Salipiger sp. CCB-MM3: one gene and its partner. The protein of the gene in region 2 interacts with the protein of the main gene of each other region in a pairwise test. Links are inferred from orthologs where the notes say so. Each region holds a gene or a part of one and is shown on either strand. Other genes may lie near its edges.

What was found. The genes of interacting proteins can lie anywhere in the genome.
Region 1: the proteins of ndk (region 2) and AYJ57_RS11435 interact in binary tests that used the Escherichia coli proteins (3 or more experiments, as listed by UniProt). The link is inferred for Salipiger sp. CCB-MM3 from one-to-one orthologs.

What each region holds. Positions count from the first base shown.
Region 1 is NZ_CP014595.1:2,357,630-2,361,692, reverse strand. Bases 1-3,000 are described here. They hold AYJ57_RS11435 (5-formyltetrahydrofolate cyclo-ligase), read right to left. Parts: upstream 1,789-3,000; coding sequence 1,213-1,788; downstream 1-1,212. Other genes in these bases: mgtE (magnesium transporter), read right to left, coding at 1,785-3,000; purD (phosphoribosylamine--glycine ligase), read left to right, coding at 1-1,047. Outside these bases: more of mgtE, read right to left, coding at 3,001-3,179; guaD (guanine deaminase), read left to right, coding at 3,303-4,063. UniProt on the Escherichia coli protein: Involved in the removal of 5-formyltetrahydrofolate.
Region 2 is NZ_CP014595.1:2,823,192-2,828,031, forward strand. What follows is about bases 981-3,694. They hold ndk (nucleoside-diphosphate kinase), read left to right. Parts: upstream 981-1,983; coding sequence 1,984-2,406; downstream 2,407-3,694. Other genes in these bases: AYJ57_RS13520 (ABC-F family ATP-binding cassette domain-containing protein), read right to left, coding at 981-1,659; AYJ57_RS13530 (DUF4112 domain-containing protein), read right to left, coding at 2,509-2,910; AYJ57_RS13535 (YqaE/Pmp3 family membrane protein), read right to left, coding at 2,929-3,108; AYJ57_RS13540 (TfoX/Sxy family protein), read right to left, coding at 3,229-3,576; AYJ57_RS13545 (pyridoxal phosphate-dependent aminotransferase), read right to left, coding at 3,595-3,694. Also shown: more of AYJ57_RS13520, read right to left, coding at 1-980; more of AYJ57_RS13545, read right to left, coding at 3,695-4,782. UniProt on the Escherichia coli protein: Major role in the synthesis of nucleoside triphosphates other than ATP. The ATP gamma phosphate is transferred to the NDP beta phosphate via a ping-pong mechanism, using a phosphorylated active-site intermediate.

The sequences.
Region 1 (4,063 bases), 470 kb from region 2 along the record:
CCGCTGGCCGCTGGCGTCGCCGACCGGCTGCGCGACGCCGGTCTGCTGGTTTTCGGCCCCAGTCAGGCCGCCGCACGGCTCGAGGCGTCGAAGAGCTTCACCAAGGAGATCTGCGACGCCGCTAAAGCGCCCACCGCGGGCTATGGTCACTTCACCGACGCGGAAAGCGCCAAGGCGCATGTGCGGGCCGAGGGCGCGCCGATCGTGGTCAAGGCTGACGGGCTGGCCGCAGGTAAAGGCGTGATCATCGCCGAGACCGTCGCGCAAGCCGAAGAGGCCATCGACGACATGTTCGGCGGCGCCTTTGGAGGTGCGGGCGCCGAGGTGGTGATCGAAGAGTTCATGACCGGCGAGGAAGCGTCTTACTTCGTGCTGGTCGATGGCACCGACGTGCTGCCCATCGGCACTGCGCAGGATCACAAGCGCGTCGGCGAAGGCGACACCGGCCCCAACACCGGCGGCATGGGGGCTTATTCCCCCGCTCCGGTGCTGTCCGACGCGGTGGCGCAAAAGGCGCTCGACGAGATCGTCAAGCCGACCATGGCCGAGATGGCCCGCCGCGGCACGCCGTATCAAGGCGTGCTCTACGTCGGGCTGATGATCGAGAACGGTCAGCCGCGGCTGGTGGAATACAACGTGCGCTTTGGCGATCCCGAATGTCAGGTGCTGATGATGCGGCTTGGCGCGCAGGCGCTCGACCTGATCCATGCCTGCGCCGAGGGCCGTCTGGCCGACGCGCAGGTGACCTGGGCCCAAGACCACGCGATGACCGTGGTGATGGCCGCCGAGGGCTATCCCGGCAGCTACAAGAAGGGCACGGTGATCGGCGGGCTCGAAGGGCTCACCGAGGACAGCTTTACCCAGATGTTCCACGCGGGCACCGCCGAGAAGGAGGGCGCGATTGTCGCCACCGGCGGGCGTGTGCTCAACGCCACCGCGCGTGGTACGACGCTGGCCGAGGCGCAGGCCCGCGCCTATGCGCTGGTGGATGCGGTCAACTGGCCCGAGGGCTTCTGCCGCCGCGATATCGGCTGGCGCGCGCTCTGAACAGGCGCAAGAGGGGGCGCTGCCCCCTCGCCCTTCGGGCTCACCCCCGGCGTATTTGGAAAGAGAAGAAGGCAGGGCGCAACCGTCCTACCTTCTTCTCTTTAAAAATACGCGCGCCGCAGGCGCTCACGGCGCAGCCGTGAACTCGAGGTCGCCACTCCGCGCTCAGGCTGATCGCGGCGTGATCACCTCCATCGGGGTGACGATCATGTCGAGCGGCGCGTCGGTGGGCTCGAGCGGGATGTCCTCGGCCTCCTGCTCGGCATAGGCAAAGCCAAGCGCGAAGGTCGGGCGCGCGGCGCGCAGCAGCGCCAGCGTGCGGTCATAAAAGCCGCCGCCATAGCCCAGCCGGTGGCCCGCGCGGGTGAAGGCCAGCAGCGGCACGATGAGGATCTCGGGCGTGATGAACTCGGGGCTCTCGGGGATCGCGGCGCCGAAACGACCCTCGACCAGCGCCATCTCGGGTTCCCAGCGGGCAAAGCGCAGCGGCTGGTGCAGATCGTCGATCACCGGGATCGCCACGGGCCCATGCGCCGCCGCCTCGGCCATCGCCGGGATCGGGTCGATCTCGGAGCGGATCGGCATGTAGCCTGCCAGCGGCACGCCGCGGTAGCCCGCCAGAACCGAGCTCAGTTGCCCTGCCCCGGCGCCGCTGTCGGCGGCATGGGCGGCCTTGCGGCGGGCGCTGGCGGCGGCCCGCGCCGCGCGTTTGGCCTCGGCAAGAGAGCCCGCCGTGCTCACAGCAGCACCGCCTGCGCCAGTCCGAGGAAGGCGAAGAAGCCCACCACATCGGTCACCGTGGTGACGAATGTGCCCGAGGCCAGCGCCGGGTCGATCTTGAATTTATCGAGCACCACCGGCACCGCGATGCCCGCGAGCCCCGCCACCACGAGGTTGATCACCATCGCCGCGGCGATCACCAGCGCCAGCATGTGACTGCCGAACCAGACGTATTCCAGCAGCCCCATGACCACGGCAAAGCTCGCGCCATTGATCAGCCCGACCATCAGTTCCCGGCGGATAACCCGCCAGACGTTGGAACTGGTCAGATCGCGCGTCGCCAGCGCCCGCACCGCAACGGTCAGCGACTGGGTGCCCGCGTTGCCGCCCATGGAGGCCACGATGGGCATCAGCACCGCCAGCGCCACCAGCGCGCCGATCGTCTCTTCGAACTGCGCGATCACCAGCGAGGCCAGAACCGCGGTCAGCAGGTTCACCCCAAGCCACGGCAGGCGCTGGCGCGTGGTTTCCAGCACGCTGTCGGAGATATGGCTGTCGTCACCGACACCGGCGAGGCGCAGGATGTCTTCTTCGTGCTCTTCGTCGAGCACGGTCATCGCGTCGTCGATGGTGATGACACCCACCAGCCGCTCGTTCTCGTCGACCACCGGCGCCGAGATCAGGTGGTACTGGTTGAACATATAGGCGACCTCGGCCTCGGGGCGGGTCACCGGGATCACGTTGAAGGTCTCTTCCACCAGCGACTTCAGCAGCACCTCGCGGCGCGAGGCCATCAGCTTGCCCAAGGTGACATTGCCCACCGGGCGCAGCTTCGGATCGACCAAGATGATGTGATAGAACTGCTCGGGCAGATCCTCGGTGCTGCGCAGGTAATCGATGGCCTCGCCGACGTTCCAGTATTCGGGCGCCATGACCACTTCGCGCTGCATCAGGCGGCCCGCGGAATACTCCGGGTAGGTCAGCGATTTCTCGACCGCGATCCGGTCGCTGTCCTCGAGCACGTCAAGGATCGCCGCCTGCTGGTCTTCCTCGAGATCCTCGAGCAGGTCGACCACATCGTCGCTGTCCAGCTCGCGCACGGCCTCGGCCAGAACCTCCGGCTTCAGCGCGCGGATCACCTCTTCGCGGATCGACTCGTCAAGCTCCGACAGGATGTCGCCGTCGAACTCCTTGTCGTAGAGCTTGATCAGCCGCAGCCGGTCGAAGGCGTTGATCTGTTCGAGAAGGTCGGCGATGTCAGCCGGGTGCAAGGGCTCCATCAGCTCGACGAGCTGCGCGCGGTCGCCCACGTCCACCGCGTAGAGGATCGAGGACACCACCTTGCGCTCAAGCGGGTTGGTGTCGTCGTCCTGGGTCTCTTCCGCCGCCGGGTTTCCGGTCTCTTCGGTCATGCCCTGCCCCATTGAATGCCGTTCGCGCAGACTCTAGGGGATTGCGGGAACGAGCAACAGAGGCGCATTGCGCTTGACCCCGGCCCTCCGCATCCTAGGGCGGCCCTATCCACGAGGATCCGCATGGCAAGCACGCTTCATCTTGGTCAAACCCTGAGCTTCACCGCCTCGCCTTTCAGCGAAGGCCCCGCTGCGGCCCGCCATGACAGCGCCGGGGCGCTGCTGATCGAGGGCGGCGTGATTCGCGAGATCGGCAGCGCCGAGGCGCTGCGCGCGGCGCATCCGGCGGCGCAGGTGGTAGATCATGGCAAGGCGCTGATCGTGCCGGGATTTGTCGATGCCCACGCGCATTACCCGCAGACCCCGATGATCGCCAGCTGGGGCAAGCGGCTGATCGACTGGCTGAACCATTACACCTTCCCCACCGAGGCGCGCTTTGCCGACCGCGCCTATGCCGATGAGATCGCCGGGCGCTATCTCGACCTTCTGCTCGCGCATGGCACCACCTCGGTCTGCTCCTACTGCACGATCCATCCCGCCTCGGTCGAGGCGCTGTTCGCCGCCGCCGAGGCGCGCGGCATGCGGGTCTTCGCAGGCAAGACCTGCATGGACCGCGACACCGCCCCCGAGTTCCTGCGCGACAGCGCGCAATCGGCCTATGACGACAGCAAGGCGCTGCTGGAGCGCTGGCACGGCAAGGGACGCGCCGAATATGTGATCACCCCGCGCTTCTCGCCCACTTCCACGCCCGAGCAGCTGCAGGCGCTCGGCGCGCTCTGGGCGGAACACCCCGAGGTGCTGATGCAGACCCATCTGTCCGAGCAGACCGATGAGATCGCCTGGGTCAAATCGCTCTATCCGCAGGCGCGCGATTATCTCGACAC
Region 2 (4,840 bases):
CGAGCGCAGCGCCTGCATCTCGTCGCGGCTCGGGCGCTTGGGCTTGGCGGCGGCGGCCTTTTCGGCAGCCTTTGCCGCCTTGCCGGGTTTCTCGGGCTTGTCCTGCGTCAGCAGCAGCTTGCGGTAGGCTTCGAGGTCTTCCTCATAGGGCGTCACCGTGCCGTCCTTGACCAGCCACAGCCGGTCGGCGACCAGCCCCAGCAGGTGCATGTCGTGCGACACGAGGATCACCGCGCCGGAATAGGCGGTGAGCGCCTCGACCAGCGCCTCGCGGCTTTCGATGTCGAGGTGGTTGGTCGGCTCGTCGAGGATCAGCATATGCGGCGCATCGAGCGTCGCCAGCAACAGCGACAGACGCGCCTTCTGCCCGCCCGAGAGGCGGCCGACTTCCGTCTCCGCCTGATCGGCGCCAAGCCCGAAGCCCGCCAGTTGCGCACGCAGCTTCGGCGGCGCGGTCTCGGGGCGCTCGCGCTGCAAGTGCTGCAGCGGGGTCTCGACGAGATGCAGCTCGTCCACCTGATGCTGGGCGAAATAGCCGATGCGCAGTTTCGAGCTCGACGTCATCTTGCCGCCCATCAGATCCAGCCGCCCGGCAAAGAGCTTCGACAGCGTCGACTTGCCCTGACCGTTGCGGCCCAGCAGCGCGATGCGGTCGTCCTGATCGATGCGCAGCGACAGTTTGCGCAGCACGACGGTCTCGCCATAGCCGGTGGAGGCATCCTCCAGCGCCAGAATGGGCGGCGACAGCTCGTCGGGCTGCGGAAAGGTGAAGACGCGCTTTGCCACATCCTCGGGGGCGGTGATCCGCTCCATCTTCTCCAGCATCTTCACCCGCGCCTGCGCCTGCCGGGCCTTCGAGGCCTTGGCGCGGAAACGGTCGACGAATTTCTGCAGGTGGGCGCGGCGGTCGTCCTGCTTCTTGGCCATGGCGGCCTGCACCGCACGGCGCTCGGCGCGGGTGCGGGCGAACGTGTCGTAATTGCCCTGATAGAGCACCAGCTTGCGGTCTTCGAGATGCAGGATCGCACCGACGGCCCGGTTCAGCAGGCCGCGGTCGTGGCTGATCACGATGACCGTATGCGGGTAGCTCTGCAAATAGCTCTCGAGCCAGAGCGCGCCTTCGAGGTCGAGGTAGTTGGTCGGCTCGTCGAGCAGCAGCAGGTCGGGCTCGGCAAAGAGCACGCCCGCAAGTGCCACGCGCATCCGCCAGCCGCCCGAGAAATCCGAGCAGGGGCGCTGTTGCGCCGCCTCGTCAAAGCCAAGGCCCTTGAGGATGGTGGCGGCGCGCGCCTCGGCAGACCACGCGTCGATATCCGCCAGCCGCGTCTGCACCTCGGCGATACGATGCGCGTCGGTGGCGGTCTCGGCCTCGGCCATCAGCGCGGCGCGTTCAAGATCGCAGGCTAGAACCGTCTCGATCAGCGAGACATCCGAGGCCGGCGCCTCCTGCGCAACGCCGCCGATCTTGGCGCGGGCGGGCAGCTCAAGCTCGCCGCCGTCGAGCGTCAGCTCGCCGCGGATCAGGCGGAAGAGCGTGGTCTTGCCAGCGCCATTGGGGCCGACGAGGCCGACCTTGTGGCCGGCGGGAATCACGGCAGAGGCTTCCTCGAGCAGAGGGCGGCCTTCGACGGAATAGGAGATGTCTCGAATACTCAGCATGAGGCTGCCCATAGCAGAGGCCGCGGGCGGGCAACATCCCCCTTTGCACGCATAGCGCCTTTGCCGGGGCGCGCCTCCCGGCGGTCACGTCGCGCGGTGCGTATTTTCAAAGAGAAGAAGACCAAGGGGCGTCCGCTTCTTCTCTTTACAAATACGCCGGGGTGAATTGGCCGCAGGCCAAGAGGGGCAGCGCCCCTTTTTTGCCTATCAATGAGGCATCGGCGGGCAGCAGGGTCTTCCCAATCCATCAACCCCATGGTAACGCCCTGCGCAGAGAATACTGGCCGGGCCGTCGCCCGGCCTTGCGATATTGGAGAGACCAAAATGGCCGTCGAACGCACCCTGTCGATCATCAAGCCCGACGCAACCCGCCGCAACCTGACCGGCAAGATCAACGCCAAGTTCGAAGAAGCTGGCCTGCGCATCGTCGCGCAGAAGCGCATCCAGCTGACCCCGGCACAGGCCGGCGAGTTCTACAAGGTCCACGCCGAGCGTCCGTTCTACGGCGAGCTGTGCGAATTCATGGCCTCCGAGCCGGTCGTCGTGCAGGTGCTGGAAGGTGAAGGCGCAATCGCCAAGAACCGTGAAGTGATGGGCGCCACCAACCCGGCAGACGCCGCAGAGGGCACCATCCGCGCAGAGTTCGCCGAGTCGGTCGGCGAGAACTCGGTGCACGGTTCGGACGCGCCGGAAACCGCCGCCGAAGAGATCGCCTACTTCTTCTCGGGCCTCGAGCTCGTCGGCTGAGCGATTTCGCTCACCCCGGTCGTGAGACCGAAACATACGAAAGGGCGCCCCTCGGGGCGCCCTTTTGCGTTTGGCAGGTTCATCTGGCGCGGCAATGCAGCGTCAGGCAACTGCAGGGCGAACAGGCCTTGCGGGGCCGCTGCCCGCTGCCGCCACGCGGCTCTGCGCCCAGTCGCGCAGCAGCATGGCGTTGCGGGTATTGGCGCGGTAGCCGATGTCGAGAATATCGCCCACCAGCGGCAGCAAACCGACGATCCAGTCGACCGCGATATTGCCGCCCATCTGCGCCAGCAGCGGCGCGGGCGCGCCCATCTCGCGGGCCTCTTTCACGATCCAGACCGCCGGCGCGAGGGCGAGCGTGTCACCCACGCCGGGCACGAGGCCCAGCACCGCGTCCCAGCCGAACCGGATCGGCGTGAAGGGGATGCGGTAGGCCCGGTCCATGCGCCGTGCCCAGCGATCGATGCGGTCGAGCCGCGCGAGATCAGACTGTGAAATGCTCATGGCTGGGGCCCTCCGCGCTTACACGCTCTGCTGCTTGGGGCCGGTGCGCGCGATGATCCAGATGGCGTGCACGATGCCCGGGATATAGCCGAGGATGGTCAGCAGGATGTTGATCCAGAAATGCTTGCCCAGACCCACCTGCAGAAAGACGCCGAGGGGGGGAAGAATGATCGAGAGGATGATGCGGATCAGGTCCATGTCAGTCTCCGTTGCGGTTGTGTTCGTCGTTGCAGGGCCAACACGCAAACTCGGGGGCTGGTTCCTTGAGGGTCGATGGAATGCGCCTCAAGGTATTGAAATATATTTAAATAATGTGATTTAGCGGGTTTTCTTGCCGGGGTCTACGACGCCGATCTCGTCAAGGATCGCCTCGATCCCGGAGAGCGGGGCTTGGGCTGTGTGCTCTGCGACCAGCGCGTCGAACCGCAGGCGCAGGGCCTCTTTCTCCTTGCCGCGGCAATCGTTCCACGGACGCCCCTGCAGCGCCATATGCAGCACGTAATAGCCGATGAAATGCGGCTTGGTGCCTTGGGCGAGAAGCCGCCCGTAAGCGGCATCCGCGCCGATCTCGCGCAGGGTTTCGGCGTCGGGAATGCCCGCGTTTATGCAGGCGCCCTCCATCGCGGGCCCAAGGTTGCGGATGCTCGAGATCGGTGTGCCGGACATGCGCTAGGCTGCCATTGCTCAGGCGGCCTTGGCGAGACCGGCGGCGAAACCGGCCAGCGTCGAGAGCGCCTCGGAAAACTGCGCGTCGGGCAGGGTGAGCGCGACGCGGATGAAGCCCGCTGCCGAGGGGCCGAAGCTCTCGCCCGGCATGACCGCAATGCGGTGCGCGTCGAGCAGAGCGTCGGCGAAAGCGATGCCGGAAAGGCCGGTCGCGCGCACGTCGAGGAAGAGATACATGGCGCCGCCCGAGGGCACGAGGCCAACGGTGGTCTGCGCGGCGAGGATGCCCTGCGCCAGCGCGCGGCGGCGGCGGAACGGCTCGGCGACGCGCGGCTCCAGCGTGGCATCCGCGGTGAGCGCATAAAGCGCGGCGTCCTGAATGTAGCCGGGCACGCCGTAGGTGGTGTTGGTGGCCAGATCGATCAGCGCCGAGATCGCCGCTTCGGGCGCGATCAGCCAGCCGATGCGGCTGCCGGTCATCGCGTGGCTTTTCGACAGCGAGCCGATCACCATGGTGCGCTCGGCCATGCCGGGCAGGGCGCGGGGGCTGAGGTGGGCGCCCTCCCAGATCTGCGTGTCGTAGACCTCGTCGGAGATCACCCAGAGGTCCTGCTCTCGTGCCAAATCGGCGATGCCGGTCAGCGTTTCGCGGGGGTAGACCGCGCCGGTGGGGTTGTTGGGCGTGTTGATCAGCAGCGAGCTTGCGCCGCTGGCGACGGCGCTGCGGCGCAGGTCGGCAGGATCGGGAAAGAAGCTGCGCTCGGGGCGGGTCTGCACGCTGTGGGGGATCGCCCCGGCGGCGCGGATGGTGCCGGGATAGGTGACGTAATGCGGCTCGACCATCAGCGCGGCGCCGCCCGGAGTGCAGGCCGCCATATGCGCGGCGAAAAGCGCCGACTGACCACCGGGGGTGACCAGCACGTTCGCGCGCGTGGTCGGCACGCCGCTGCGCTCGGTGACCCGCGCGGCGATGGCATCGCGCAGCGCAGGGGTGCCGGGAACCACCGCATAGCCGGTGTGCCCGGCGCTGGCGGCGCGGTGCATCTCGGCAAGAATCGCGGGATCGGTCTTTGTGTCGGGCTCGCCGATGGTCAGCTCGGTGACCGGCTGCCCTGCGGCGACCAGCGCGCGGGCCTTGTAGAAGATCTCCCAGCCGTCGCCGCCCCCGGCGTTGAGAGAGGTGATGCGGCTGGAAAGGGTCGGCATGGCGCGGCTCCGGACTGTGCTATGGGTGACTTTGTGCCAGAGCGTCCGGGGGGCGGCA